One region of the Nocardia sp. NPDC057668 genome, then DNA from elsewhere that is predicted to be linked to it. Evidence: riboswitches for the same ligand, from Rfam matches in the RefSeq annotation. Region 1 holds a riboswitch; each other region holds the start of a gene.

Region 1 (3,484 bases):
AGCCGGAGAGGTAGCTCGCCGCCAGCGGCGCCTTCGCACCGCCCAGCGCGACGATGGAATCGAAGTTCTTGGCGACCGAATCCGCGGTCAGCGGGGTGCCGTCGCTGAAGGTCACGCCCTCGCGCAGCTGGAACCGGAACGATTTGGCGTCCTGGCTGACGAACCAGCTCGAGGCCAGCCACGGCGTGATCTTGCCCGTCTCGGGATCCTGATCGGTCAGCGAATCCACGATCTGCCGGGTCACGTAGATCGTCTGATTCGTCCCCGACTGCGCCGGATCCGAGCAGGACGGGGCCGTCGACAGACCGTAGCGCAGGGTGCCGCCGGGCTGTGGCGGTCCCGACGGCTCCCCGCTGCCGCCATCGGCCCCACCGCACGCGGCGAGGGACAGGGCGGCGGCTACGGTGCCGACGAGGGCGAGGGGGCGTTTCATCGAGGGTCTCCGGAGGGGTAGCGATCGGCGCCGAGCGGACGGCTCGGAATGTGGCGGCGCAATTCGGGCGCCACCTCCGCCTGGAACAGTTCGAGGCTTTCGCGGTGCTGTTTGTCGGTGCGACCGTCGCCATCGGCGCTGAGGTGAACCACCTCGTGCCCGAGCGCCTCGTGATAGCGGTGCAGTTTGTCCAGCACCTGCGCGGGACTGCCGACCAGGGCCGAGGATCGCTCGACGAAATCCTCGACGGTGTCGAAAACTATGGGGATATCGAACTTTCGCGCCGCGGCCTGCCGGGCGGCGAACAGCGGGCGGTAGGCGTCCACGGCCTCCTGCGAATCCCGGGCCACCAGGAAACCGGCGGTACCCGCGCCCACCAGGGCCTGCGCCGGGTCGTGCCCGTAGGCGGCCCAGCGCTCGCGGTAGTGCGCGACCAGCTCGGCGTACGGCTGCACGGGATTGGTGACATTGGCCGAGAACAGCGGATCACCGTGCTGGGCCGCGTAATCCGCGGACTCGTGACTGGTGGCGCTGCCGTGCCAGATGCGCAGGCGCGGCTGCAACGGCCGCGGCAGCGCCTTGGCCGCGGCCAGCGGCGGCCGGAACTTCCCGGACCAGGTGACGCTGTCGCTGTCCCACAGTCGCCGGAACAGGTCGTAGCCTTCGCGATTGCGCTCCCACTGGTCATCGACGGTGACGTGGAACAGCTGGGCCTGCGCGGCCCCGTTGCCCTTGCCGATGATCAGCTCCAGGCGGCCGTCCGAGAGATTGTCCAGGGTGGAGTAGTCCTCGAAGGCGCGCACCGGATCCAGCAGGCTCAGCGTGGTGACGCCGGTGAACAGCGCGATGCGGGAGGTGACGGCGGCGATATGGCTCAGCACCACCGGGGGCGCGGCCGAGATGAAGGGGTCCTCGTGCCGTTCCCCCACCGCGAAGCCGTCGTACCCGAGATCCTCGGCCAGGCGCGCGCTGTCGACGACCCGGCGCAGGCGCGCACGCGCGGTCTCGGTGACGCCGGTGACGGGATCCGGGGTGTGCGTGATCAGCGTCAGCAGCAGGAACTTCATCGAATGGTCCTCCATCGGTCCTGACGGAAGCACCCGCACCCGGGAGCCCGGGGGGTTGCTGCGACTTCTGCGAGCCAGGTCTCTCGGTCGCTCTGGATGGTGCCGATGACGTTACGAAGCTTCGCCGCCGCTGTCGCCGGTCCGGATCAACGTGAATTCAACCCGGCCGGCGACGTCCGGGATCAGGGCTGGAAGCTGTGGAACAGCAGCACCGAAAGGCCCAGGCCCACCGCCAGATTCACCAGCGTCGCGGCGCCGAAGACCACGATGGGGCGCGGACCCGCCTCACGAATCCCCTTGGCGGAGAAGCCGAGACCGATGGAGACGAAGGCGAAGATCAGGAACCAGGTGCGCAGATCGTTCACCGTGGCGATGACCGGCTTGGGCTTGTCGGCGTACTGCACGTACAGGGTGCCGATCACCGAGGCGGCGATGAAGCCCAGCACGAATTTCGGGAAACGGGCCCAGAATTCGCCGATCGAGGGGCGCGCGGCGGTGCCGGTGCGATCGACCCGCAGCGCGAAGTACGCGGTCAGGGCGATGGCGACCAGGCCGATCAGGGCGTTCTGGGTGGTCTTGACGATCGTCGCGATCTGCAGTGATTCCTCACCCGCCAGCGCGCCCGCCGCCGCGACCGCCGCCGTGGTGTCGATGTTGCCGCCGATCCAGGCGCCCGCCACCGCGTCCGAGAGACCGAACACATCGGCCAGCCAGGGCAGCAGGAAGATGGACGGCAGCGCGAAGATGACGACCATCGAGGCCGCGTACGCCAGCTGCTCGCGCTTGGCCTGCACCGCGCCCGCCGCCGCGATGGCCGCGCTCACGCCGCAGATGGAGACAGCGGAGGCCAGCAGTGCGCGCAGCCGATCGTCGATGCCGAGCACGCCGCCGAACCACCAGGTGAAGCCGAAGACGGTGGTGATGAGCAGCAGCGCCTGCAGGATCGCCGGACCGGCGGCGGTGGCCAGGATCTTCAGGTTGATCGACGCGCCGAGCAGTACCACGCCGGTCTTGATGAAGAACTCGGTCCGGAAGCCGGCCGACAGGCGTTCGCGCAGGCCGAGCTTCCACAGCAGGGCGTTGCCCAGCAGGCCGAGAATGATGGCGTAGATGGGGAACTCGACGCTCTTGGCGATCTTCGCGAAGGGGGTGTCCACCGCCCACTTGGGGACGTTGACCTCCAGATAGCGGGTGATCGCGCCGAGCAGCACGACCACCGCGATGCCCGCGACGGCCAGGCCGACGCGGTTGCCGCGCGAGAGCTCGTCCGCCCGTGGAGCAGCCGCGGGTTCGGTCGTCGCGGCGGTCTTCGGATCCGCTTCCGGTTGCGCCGGTGCGGTATTCGCGGTGGTCTCGCTCATCACGGCACCAGCCCGTCCGGCAGGATGCCGGTCAGCACCAGGGTCAGCAGCGTCAGCCCGGCGATGACGGCCAGCCAGTCCTCGCTGAGCCACGACCATCGGCCGGCCGGCGCCGCGACCGGCTCCCCGGCGGTTTCGTCCTGTGCCATAACCGGTTTCTCACTTTCGCCGAACTACCTTCTCGGTCCGGGCGAAAGTGCCTCCCGCCCGGCCTTTTCAGTGCAGCACCGGCGGTTTTCCGGGAACAGGTTTCAGCTCAGGCGGATCGCAACGAGCGGAATCCGCTCTGGTGGAACACCAGCGGCTCGGTGGCCGGATGCGTACTGAGTCGATGCACGCGCAGCAGCACGACGGCGTGGTCGCCCGCCGGAACCTGTTCGTGCACCGAGGTTTCCAGCCAGATGGTGGCCCCGCCGACGAACGCGGCGTTGCCGTGCCCGGTGTGCAGATCCACGCTCCGGAACCGGTCGCCCGAGCGCGAACTCAGCTCCTTGGCGACCTGGTCCTGCCCGGTGCCGAGCAGACTCAACCCGAGCCGGCTCGCCTTCTCCAGCCGCGGCCAGGTCTCCGAGGTGTACTGCACGCAGATGGCCACCAGCGGCGGGTCCAGCGAGACCGGCACG
Region 2 (3,484 bases), 180 kb from region 1:
CAGTACCGAGCCGCCATGCGGCACTATCCGGCGGGCGTCACCATCGTCACGCTGAACTCCGAGAACGGGCCGGTCGGTTTCACCGCGACCTCGTTCGCCTCGCTCTCCGCCCAGCCACCGCTCATCTCGTTCAACATCGCGGCCACCTCGTCGAGCATCGCCGCCATGACCAAGGCCGAATCCTTCGTCGTGCACTTCCTCGGCGAGCATCAGAAACACCTCGCGCAGCGCTTCAGCCGGTCCGCCGACGACCGGTTCACCGACCGTTCCCTATGGACGTCACTGGAGACGAGCGAACCGGTGCTGCACGGCACCCCGATCTGGGTGCGCGCGAACGTGCACCAGCTGATTCCGATCGGGGATCACACCCTCGTCATCGGACTCGTCACGCGGGTGCACGACAACACCGAGGACGCGCCCGCGGTCGGGCCGCTGGTGTACTACGACGGGGCATATCACCGTGCGGAGATCGCGGACTGATTTCGAGCCGCGCCGTGGCGGGTCGCCGCCACGCCGGTGCGCTGAACCGCCGCCACCGTGCGGGTGCACCGGGTCGCGAGGCCGTTCGGGTGCCCTAGGTCGCCGAGGCCGCGGTGCCCACGCCCAGGGCCGCGAGAATTCCCGCGCTCAACTGCTCCAGCCGGTCCCGCACCCGCGGTCGCTTCAGCAGTTCCACCGCCCGCGCGGCCGCCATGGCCAGCAGCACCATTTCGATTGCGGCGATGACGGATTCGATGGCGCCCAGGGCCAGGGTGTTCGCGAACGTCACCTCGGTGAGGAACTGCGGCAGCACCGCGAGATAGAAAAGCCCGACCTTCGGGTTCAGCACGCAGGACAGCAAACCGGCGGCGAATGCCGAGCGAATCGACGCCGCACGGCCCTGCGGGGCGGCCTGCGCGAGTTCGGACTCCGCCTCCCGCCGGGCCCGCCTGTGCGCGAGCAGCGCCCGAACGCCCAAGTACACCAGGTAGATTCCGCCGATCACCTTCAGCGCGCGATACGCGGTGGCCGACTGTTCCAGCAGCGCCGCGACGCCCGCAGCCACCACCAGCGCCCAGACTATGCCGCCCGCCGCCGAACCCGCCGCGGCCGCGATCGCCGGGCGCGGCCCGGCCATGGCGTAGCGCAGCACCAGGAAGGTGTCCGGACCGGGGGTCAGGGCCAGCAGCACGCACAACCCGATAAAGCTCAGCAGCAGAGCGGGACTCACTCACCCATGGCAGCGCATCACCGGGGTGAATGCAAGGGAATACCGCCATGGGTGAGCTCGGCGCGGGCCGCCGTCCGCCCTGATGAAACGGGCCGGCGGCCTTCCGGGCGTCCGGAATTCAGATTCGCGCGCCGAATTCCGTGCCCAGTTCACGGAACACGTCGGTGTTCAGGGAGAAGGCGAGGCGGGCCTCGTCCAGCACGCGCTCGACCTCGTCGCCGGCCAGCGGCAGCGCGTCCAGGCTCGCCCGGTACTCGCGCTTGAAGGCGGCCGGATTGGCGATCTCGTCGAAGACGTAGAACCGCACGCCGTCGCCCTTCTTGGGCAGGTTCCACAGCTTCTCGGCGGTACCGCGAATGACCTGGCCGCCCGAGAGATCGCCCAGGTAGCGGGTGTAGTGATGCACCACGTAGCCGGCGGGCCAGGTCTGCGCGCATTCGCGCACCCGGGCCGCGTAGGCGGCGGTGGCGGGCAGCGCGGTCAGCTCATCGCGCCAGTTCGGGCCGCCCAGATGGGCGAGATCGGTCTCCAGCGCGGCCAGGCGCGCCAGTTCCGGGCGGATGAACGGACCCGCCGCGGGGTCCGAAGCCAGTGCGGCCGTGTCCTTTTCGAGTGCCTCGTAGACGAACCACAGCTGCGAGGTGTACCGGTAGAACGCCTCGACGCCCAGCTGACCGGTGAGCAGGTCGCGCATGAACGTGGAATGCTCCGCCTCGGCGTGCTGCTGCTCGGTCGCGGTGCGGATGAGCGTCGAGAACGGTGTGCTGGTCTCCAACATGATCGAGCATCCTCGCTTCAACTCCCAGGGCGCACTACTTTGGCTACCCTAACTTCTACATCGACTGTACGGGTCAGCAACGTTCTCGCGATTCGACCTTTCCGCCCCTGCCCTTCCAACTTTCGGATGATTTTCCGGAAGGGCTTGACAATCCCGCCGAACGTCTGCCAGCCTTCTCAATCAGGTCATGAGTACCAGCGCAAAGCCCTGGCTAGCTGGTCGGCAACCCTCCTCCGCGGTGGGGTGCTCCAGGTGACGACCGGGCCGCCGCCCGACCGGGCGCGGCAAGCGCGGACTCTCGATCACCCATTTCTGATCGCGCGTCCCTTGCCCCGATGGGATTTCGTGATGACTGCATTCGCCGACCGCTCCTGTGCCCCGCTCGCCACCGTCTCCGGTTGCGACCTGCGGGTTCCCCTCGTCCAAGGTGGCGAGACCGGCTACGCCAACTTCGACTACGCCGCCAGCGCACCGGCTTTGGCGCAGGTCACCGACCGCGTCGCGGCGCTGCTGCCGTACTACGCCAGCGTGCACCGCGGCGCGGGCTACGCCTCGCGCATCTCCACCGACTGCTACGAGGCCGCGCGGGGTTCGGTCGCCCGCTTCCTCAACGCCGACGACGACCAGGTCGTGGTGTTCACCCGCAACACCACCGACGCGCTGAACCTGCTCGCCGCCTGCGTGCCCGGTGACACCGTGGTGCTCGATGTCGAGCACCACGCCAACTTCCTGCCGTGGACCCGGCACGGCCGCCGGGTGGTGCCCGCCGCGGACACCGTCGAGGAGACCATTCAGCGCGTGGTCGCCGAACTCTGCGCCAAACCCGCAGCGCTGCTGGCGATCACGGGCGCGTCCAATGTGACCGGCGAACTGCTCCCGCTCGAGCGGCTGGCCTGGATCGCGCATCAGTGCGGGACCCGCATCCTGGTGGACGCCGCACAGCTGGCCCCGCACCGGCGCATCGACCTGCGCGCCGCGGGCATCGACTACCTGGCCTTCTCCGGGCACAAGGCGTACGCGCCGTTCGGCGCGGGCGTGCTGGTCGGCCGCCGCGACTGGCTCGACGCGGCCGAGCCGTACCTGGCCGGCGGCGGTGCGGTGCGCGCGGTCAGCGCGGACGGCGTGGAGTGGGCGCCCGCCCCGCAGCGCCACGAGGCCGGGTCGCCCAACGTCCTGGGCGTGGCCGCGCTGGCGGCGGCCTGCGACGCCCTGGCGAGCCTGGACGAGACCGAGGTGCTCGAGCACGAGCGGTACCTCACGCACCGGCTGCGCTACGGCCTGAAAACCGTTCCGGGCGTGAACTTCCTGCGGATCTGGCGGGACAGCGCCGACGCGGTAGGCATCGTCGCGTTCACCGTGGACGGCTTCGAACCCGGCCGGGTCGCGGCGTATCTGTCGGCCGAACACGGCATCGGGGTGCGCGACGGGCGGTTCTGCGCCCACCCGCTGCTGGCCCGCCTCGGCGTGGACGCGGCGCTGCGGGCCAGCATCGGGCT
Region 3 (3,484 bases), on a different contig from region 1:
CTCGCCCTGTTCACCGGAAAGGAGCAGACGCCCGAGCAGGTGGCGGCGTGGGAGCGGGCGCGCGCGGTCTTCGACCGCTTCGCGGCCGCGGACCTGTACGTGGTGAACATTCCGATCTGGAACGCGAGCGTGCCCTACGTCTTCAAGCAGTGGGTCGACATCGTCACCCAGCCGGGGTGGGCCTTCGCCTTCGATTCGCAGAGCGGCTACTCGGGCCTGCTCACCGACAAGCGCGCGGTGACCGTCTACACCAGCGGCGTGCACCGGCCCGGCGTGCCGGTGGAGTTCGGCTCCGACTTCGCCACCCCGTTCGTGGCGGACTGGCTGAACTTCGTCGGTATCAAGGACACCGCCGAGATCCGTTTCGCCCCTACGGTTCTGACCGAGGACGCGGCGGCGGGCTTCGCCTCGGCACAGGAGCGCGCGCGTGAGCTCGCCGCCGGATACTGAACCCGCCCGCTGGGCGCCCGCCGCCCGGACCGTCGGGGCCGTCTGCGCGGTGGGCATTCTCGTGGTCGGGCAGCTGTATGTGGTCCTGCCCGTGCTGAATCGGCTCGCGCAGGATTGGGACACCTCCAGATCCGCGGTGACCTGGACGACCACGGCGTTCGGATTGGCCTACGGCGCGGGCTTTCTCGTGACCGGACCGCTCTCGGACCGGTTCGGGCGGCGACCGGTGATCGTGGGCGGCCTGCTGGCCACCGTGGGCGGTTCGCTGATCGTGGCGCTGGCCCCGGGCCTGGCAACCGGCCTGGCGGCGCGGGTGGTGCAGGGGCTGACGGCGTCGTTCTTCGCACCCGCGGCCTTCGCCTATCTCTCCGAACGCATCGCTCCCGAACGCAGAATCTTCGCGCTCACCTGCCTGACGAGCTCCTTCCTCGCCGCCGGTGTGGTGGCGCAGGTGCTCGCGCAGCTGGTGGGCAACGCGTGGGGCTGGCATGCGATATTCGTCACGGGGGCACTGGCTTTCGCGATCTCGGCGGGCGTGCTGCGGTTCGTGCTCGAACCGGGGCCGGAGCGGTCGATCGCACCGGACACGCCCGCGCCGGGTCCGGCCGGGACGCTGCGCGCGGTGTTCGCGCCGTTCGGCGGCCTGCTGCGCCGGCCTCGGCTGGTGCTGCTGTATCTCAGCTGCCTGGCCGTGCTCGGTTCGTTCGTCGGCATCTACACCGGTATCCAGCTGACCCCGCCCGACGGGGTCGGTTCGAGCAACGGCGCGCTGCTGGCGTTGCGCGCCAGTGCGATTCCCGCGATGGTCGCGGTGCCGATCCTGGCGGGCAGACTCGGCGTCATCGCGCCGGCGACCCGGGTGATCGGTGCGCTCGGCATCGCCGGGATCGCGGCGGCGATCACCGCGGTACCGCTGGGCGGTGTCTGGGTGGCGGCCTGGCTGCTGGTGTTCGTGGCGGCCATCGCGGTGGCGGCGCCCGCCGCCGTGCAGGCCATCGCGGCGCAGGCGGGTGCGGCCCGGGGAGCGGCCACCGCGCTCTACACCTTCGCGTTGTTCCTGGGTGCGAGCGCGGGTCCGCAGGTCGCCAATCTTGTTGCGCATAGGGGGTATTCGTCGGTTGCCCTGGCCATCGCCGTCCTGTCGCTGACGGGCGCGGCGCTCGCCGCCGCCTCGACCGGGGTGCGGTCGGCCGTTCCGGTCTGAGGTGCTCCGAGTGCATGTCACCGCAGGCTCGGCGTCGCGCCGGAACCGGTTTTCGGCGGGGGCCAGTGGCGTCCCCCGTTCCGCCGGAGCTGGTTTCGACCACGCTGGTTTGAATCATTGTTGGTAATACGCAGTGCCACATAAGTTTTCGATCACGGTCATGAGTTCCAGCGACAAGCCCCGGCTTGCTGGGCGGCAACCCTCCAGTGGCGGCGGGGTGCTCCGGGTGACGACCGGATGGCGGCGAACGCGTCGCCATAAGCGTCTTCGCTCTCGGAGGAAACAATGTCTGTAGCCCAACTCTCTTCGGCGACCCCGGAAACCGCTACCCTGCGCGAAGTGGTGCTGGTGGCGGATCGATTCCGTGGTCTCGCGGTGGACAATCGGGCGTTCACGGTCTCCGGTCTGGTGGCCGTGCTGCGGAGCGGGGGATTGCGGGAAGCGGCCGAGCCGCTCATCGTTCGGATCGGGCAGGGGATCACCCGGCACGACCTGGACTACATCGAGCACGTGGCGGCCATTCACGCGCCCGCCGGGTTGCGAGTCCTCGACGCGGTCGCCGAGCCGGCGCCGCGGCATCAGGTGCACAAGTACCAGAACTCGAATGTGTTGCTGGCCAACCTGGTTCAGGATTCAGCGACCGAGTTCAGTGCCGATCTGCGCATCCACGGCGACAACGAGCTGCTGCTGGATCATCAGACCGGTGAGCACGTGCAGGGCATCGTCATCGTGGAGGCGGTGCGCCAGCTGTTCCTCGGGGCGTTCGAACTCGAGTACGGCCGGCGCTGGCCGGAGCAGCATTTCTACATCGTCTGGAATAGCATCGAGCTGAACTTCACCTCGTTCCTGTTCCCGCTGCCGGGCACCCTGCACGCGGTTCTCACCCCGATCTCGATCGAGGATCCGGCCAAGCTGGAGTTCTCGATCGAGGTGCGGGTGCGCCAGGCCGGGAACGACGTCGCCGACGCCCGCATCGCGTACGCGGCGCTGCCCAACGATCGCATCAGCCGGATCGAGCGGCACAAGGCCGCCAAGGCCATCGCCGCGCACCTGAACGAGGTCGCGTGAGCGCCGGTGCGCCGGTGCGCGCGGCGGCGTTCTTCGACGTCGATGAAACCCTCATCACCGTCAAGAGCATGTTCACGTTCCTGCGCTTCTGGCTCGCCGAGCACGGGGATGACGGCGCGCGCTACGCGCGCGTCGCCGGTGAGATCAAGGAGCGCGCGGCGGCGGGTGTGCCGCGCGAGGAGGTGAACCGGCACTACTACCGCGCCTATCGCGGGGTTCCGGGTGCGGAACTGGCCGAGGCCGGTCAGCGCTGGTTCGCCGAGTTCGAGTCCGGCGGTGCGGCGTACTACACCGATGCGGTGGAAGCGCTTCGTGCACATCGGGAATCGGGTGTGACGACCGTGCTGCTGTCGGGTTCGTTCGCCGCGGCCATCGCCCCGGTCGCCGCGGCGCTGGGTGCGGACCGGCTCATCGCCACCGTCCCGGTGGTGGACGATCACGGCCTGCTGACCGGTGAGGTTCTGCGTCCCATGATCGGCGCGGCCAAGGCGGACGCGGTCTCGGAGTTCCTGCGCGAGCACGGAATCGAGTTCGAGAACACCTTCGGGTACGGCGATCACGCCAGTGATCTGCCGTTCCTGTCGGCCGTGGCGCACGCCGGCTTCCGGGGTGAGGACCCGGTCCTGCTGGAGCGGGCGGGAACGCACGGCTGGGTCCATCTGAGCGATCGGGTCAGCGCCGCGGTCGGCGCGCCCGGCCGGCTGCTGTCGGAGAAAGAAGCGGTGTCCGTATGGTGAGCAAGACCTATGAGCTGACCCCGAC
Region 4 (3,484 bases), on a different contig from region 1:
TGCGCAGGCTGGCCGCGCCCGCGAGCTGCCCGTTGTAGAGGGCGATGTAGCGCTGGACACCCGCCGCGCCGGTGAGGTCGCGCATGGCCCGGGCGATGATCTCGCGCGGGAACTCCTCGTGCGAGGCGACGCCCTGGGTGTCGGGCTGGGCGAAGCCGTCGGCGACGACGTCGAGCCAGGTATCGAATTCGTCGTCCCCGCTCGGGCGGATGGCGATCTCGGGCGGGGTGACGGCGGCGGTTACGCCGCGCAGGTCGATGCCGAGGACGTTCTCGAATCCCAGCAGCCGGTATCCGCGCGCGGTGAGGAACTCGCCGATGGCCGGGTCGGCGAGGTGGGCGAGCTCCACCTGTACCGGGGTGTCCCGCTCCGCGAATCGCTTTTCCAGCGCCTCGAACTCGTCCGCACTCGGAACGCCGTCGAAGCCCAGGCCCGCGACCTTGTTCAGCGGCGAGCCGGGTTCGGCGAAGGCCGCGACGCCGCCGGCCACCGGGACGAGGAAACCGCTGTCCGCGCCGAGCCTGTCCGCCGCGGCCGTCGCTCCGGCCGTGATCAGGTCCCGCTCCACCCCCTCGATGCGGGCGCCGAGCTCGACACTGCAGAACAGGGATCGCTGATCGTTGGGCATGGCTTCGAGCCTAGTTCGCGGCGGCAACCGAATTCGGCAGTTCGAGGCCACCGCACGCGGCTCCGGACCGTGCGGTCCGTATGGTCGGAGCGTGGCCCCCACTGCTTTCGCCGGCACCTCGTCCGGACCCGTCGTCGGGTTCGACCTGGATATGACGCTGATCGATTCCCGGCCCGGTATCGCCGCGGTCTGGGACGCGGTCGCCGCCGAGACGGGCGTGCACGTCGATTCCGCGCTGGCGGTCTCGCGGCTGGGCCCGCCGCTGGCGATCGAGGCCGCGGAGTGGTTCCCGAGCGAGCGGGTGCCGGGGGTGGTGGCCCGCTACCGCGAGCTGTACCCGGACCTGGCGATCACGGGCGCCGATCGCCTGCCGGGCGTGGTCGAGGCGCTGGCGGCGGTGCGGCGCGCCGGCGGCAGGACGCTCGTCATCACCGCCAAGAAGGAGTCCTTCGCGCGGCTGCACCTGGAACACCTCGGGCTCGGTGTCGACGAGGTGGTCGGCGACGTGTGGGCCGAGGCGAAGGGCACCGCGTTGCGGGCGCACGGGGTGTCGATCTATGTCGGTGATCATCTGGGGGACGTGCGCGGGGCGAAGGCCGCCGCCGCGTTCTCGGTGGCCGTCACGACCGGGCCCTATTCGGCCGAAGAACTCTCCGCCGAGGGCGCGGACGTGGTGCTGACCGATCTCACCGAGTTCCCGGACTGGTTCGAGGCGCATCTGACGGCGTCGCGCTGATCTCGCGCTGACCGCGTCGCCGGGTGCTCGGCTCGGCGCAGCGGCCGGTCCGGCCGGGCGAAATCCTCCGGCGAGTACCGCTGCCATCCGGATCCGACCTCGGCGGGATCCGAGCCCGCGATTCGATCGGATGCCGTGTCCCTACGTCCCGGAATCTCTGCCGCGCAGCGCTGTTCGCGTGCGCTTTTGGCTTCACGGTGATTCGAACGCTGTCGGCGCGCGGGGCGTCTCATTAGCGTTGCACGCACGGTCACGAGTATCAGCACAGATGAGCCCCGGCTCGCTGATCGGCAACCCTCGCGCAGCGGTGGGGTGCCCCGGGTGACGACCAGGTGGTGCCCGCCGGGCATCACAAGCGCGTTGTGGCCGGGCTGTTCCGGTGAGTTCAGAGGAATCAGATGAGTAAGCAGTGGTCCGGGTCGCGTCGACTCCGGGTAGTGGTGGGTATCGCGTCGGCGGCCCTGGTGGCCGGGCTGGTGTCCGCGTGCGGGGGGTCATCCGAGAGTGACAGCGGCACAGTGTACTTCGGTGTTTCCGGGCCGAAATCGGGTCCGTCGGCCGAGTACGGGCGGCTGTGGCAGCAGGGTTTCGATCTGGCGCTGGACGAGATCAACGCTGCGGGCGGGATCAACGGCAAGAAAGTCGAATTGAAGTGGGAGGATTCGCAATCCGACCCGAAGCAGACGGTGCCGATCGCCACGAAGTTCGTGGGTGACGAGTCGATCATCGCCGAGCTGGGCGACTTCTCGTCCCCGGCCTCGATCGCGGCGTCGCCGGTGTACAACCGCGGCAAGCTGGTGCAGTACGGGTTCACGAACTCCGCGGTGGACTTCACCAAGGCCGGCGACTACTCGTGGAGCCCCTCGATCACCCTGGACGTCTTCCAGGAGCGCAATGCGCAGTGGGTGTCCGCCAAGGCCAAGAAGGTCTCGGTCGTCTACCTTGAAACCGACTGGGGCAAGCAGGCTTTCAAGTTCTTCGAGCAGTCCGCCAAGGAGAAGGGCGTGGAGATCGTCTACTCCTCGCCGATCCTGCCGGACTCGCAGGACTTCCGGCCGGTGCTGATCAAGGGCCGCGATGCGAACCCGGAGGCGTTCGTGCACCTGGGCTACGGCCCGGACGGCGCGCTCATCGTCAAGCAGCTGCGCGACGTCGGGTACAGCGGCCAGTTCTTCGGCGGCCAGAACACCCCGCAGTTCATCTCGCTGGCGGGCGCCGCGGCCGAGGGTGACATCGTGAACGGCGTCTTCACCGCCGCGGACACCAACCCCAAGGTGGTGGACTTCGTGAAGAAGTTCCGCGCCAAGTTCAACGTCGATCCCGGCGACTTCAACGTGTACGCCTACGACGCGATCAACGTCCTGGTCAAGGCGGCCGAGCACGGCGGCGCGACCCGCGAGGGCGTCCTGAAGGGACTGCGCGAGGTCAAGGACTTCGACGGAATCGGCCTGGGCACTTTCGCTTTCGATCAGCAGACGCGCCGACCGAACGGGGTGAAGCCGATCGAGCTGATCCTGAAGAACGGCGCGTTCGTGCCGACCGGCAACAAGTAGCGACATGTTCGACACGCTCATAGCGGGTCTGGTCCACGGCAATGCGTATGCACTCATCGCCGTGGGCATCACCCTGATCTTCGGGGTCAGCAACGTCATCAATTTCGCGCACGGCGCCATCTTCGCCTTCGGGTCGGTGCTGGGCTGGTGGCTGATCGCCGAGCAGGGGCTGCCGCTCTGGCTCGCCCTGGCGATCGTGGTCGGCGGCACCGCGCTGCTCGGGGTGGCGATCGACGTGCTGGCGGTGCGGCCGCTGCGCCGCGCACCGGCCATCGCGGCGCTGCTGGCCACGGTGGCGGTCGGGTTGATCCTGGAGAACGTGGTGGCGCTGGTCTTCGGGCCGGATACCCGCCCGTTCCCCCAGGTGTTGCCCACCAACAACTTTCAGGTCGGCGGCATCCGGTTCGGCACCTCGGACGTGGTCATGTTCGCCATCACCGTCACGGTGATGGCCGGGCTCTGGAGCTTCCTGCGGTACAGCCGGTACGGGCTGGCCATTCGCGCCACCGCACAGGATCCCGACGCCGCCGCGCAGATGGGCATCGGGGTGGGGCGGATCCAGTCCCT

Evidence for each region. A riboswitch is a leader RNA that binds a small molecule or an ion and turns the genes downstream of it on or off. The one in region 1 is predicted to bind S-adenosylmethionine.
Region 2: another riboswitch for S-adenosylmethionine. It lies ahead of ACFVBH_RS34900 (aminotransferase class V-fold PLP-dependent enzyme); the one in region 1 lies ahead of ACFVBH_RS34135 (LLM class flavin-dependent oxidoreductase).
Region 3: another riboswitch for S-adenosylmethionine. It lies ahead of ACFVBH_RS07810 (AfsA-related hotdog domain-containing protein); the one in region 1 lies ahead of ACFVBH_RS34135 (LLM class flavin-dependent oxidoreductase).
Region 4: another riboswitch for S-adenosylmethionine. It lies ahead of ACFVBH_RS18610 (ABC transporter substrate-binding protein); the one in region 1 lies ahead of ACFVBH_RS34135 (LLM class flavin-dependent oxidoreductase).

Annotation. Positions count from the first base shown of each region.
Region 1 is NZ_JBHVIC010000007.1:164,935-168,418, reverse strand. Features, by position in the region: gene ACFVBH_RS34140 (ABC transporter substrate-binding protein) at 1-433, opposite strand, end outside; gene ACFVBH_RS34135 (LLM class flavin-dependent oxidoreductase) at 430-1,500, opposite strand; SAM riboswitch class I at 1,509-1,603, opposite strand; gene ACFVBH_RS34130 (YeiH family protein) at 1,683-2,861, opposite strand; gene ACFVBH_RS34125 (hypothetical protein) at 2,861-3,010, opposite strand; gene ACFVBH_RS34120 (flavin reductase family protein) at 3,118-3,484, opposite strand, start outside.
Region 2 is NZ_JBHVIC010000007.1:349,194-352,677, reverse strand. Features, by position in the region: gene ACFVBH_RS34915 (flavin reductase family protein) at 16-480, shown strand; gene ACFVBH_RS34910 (LysE family translocator) at 575-1,210, opposite strand; gene ACFVBH_RS34905 (heme oxygenase (biliverdin-producing)) at 1,329-1,988, opposite strand; SAM riboswitch class IV at 2,172-2,285, shown strand; gene ACFVBH_RS34900 (aminotransferase class V-fold PLP-dependent enzyme) at 2,337-3,484, shown strand, end outside.
Region 3 is NZ_JBHVIC010000001.1:1,693,280-1,696,763, reverse strand. Features, by position in the region: gene ACFVBH_RS07820 (FMN-dependent NADH-azoreductase) at 1-450, shown strand, start outside; gene ACFVBH_RS07815 (MFS transporter) at 428-1,654, shown strand; SAM riboswitch class IV at 1,811-1,924, shown strand; gene ACFVBH_RS07810 (AfsA-related hotdog domain-containing protein) at 1,940-2,722, shown strand; gene ACFVBH_RS07805 (HAD-IB family hydrolase) at 2,719-3,459, shown strand; gene ACFVBH_RS07800 (hypothetical protein) at 3,453-3,484, shown strand, end outside.
Region 4 is NZ_JBHVIC010000002.1:1,327,094-1,330,577, reverse strand. Features, by position in the region: gene ACFVBH_RS18620 (GNAT family N-acetyltransferase) at 1-607, opposite strand, end outside; gene ACFVBH_RS18615 (HAD family hydrolase) at 720-1,364, shown strand; SAM riboswitch class IV at 1,613-1,728, shown strand; gene ACFVBH_RS18610 (ABC transporter substrate-binding protein) at 1,763-2,917, shown strand; gene ACFVBH_RS18605 (ABC transporter permease) at 2,922-3,484, shown strand, end outside.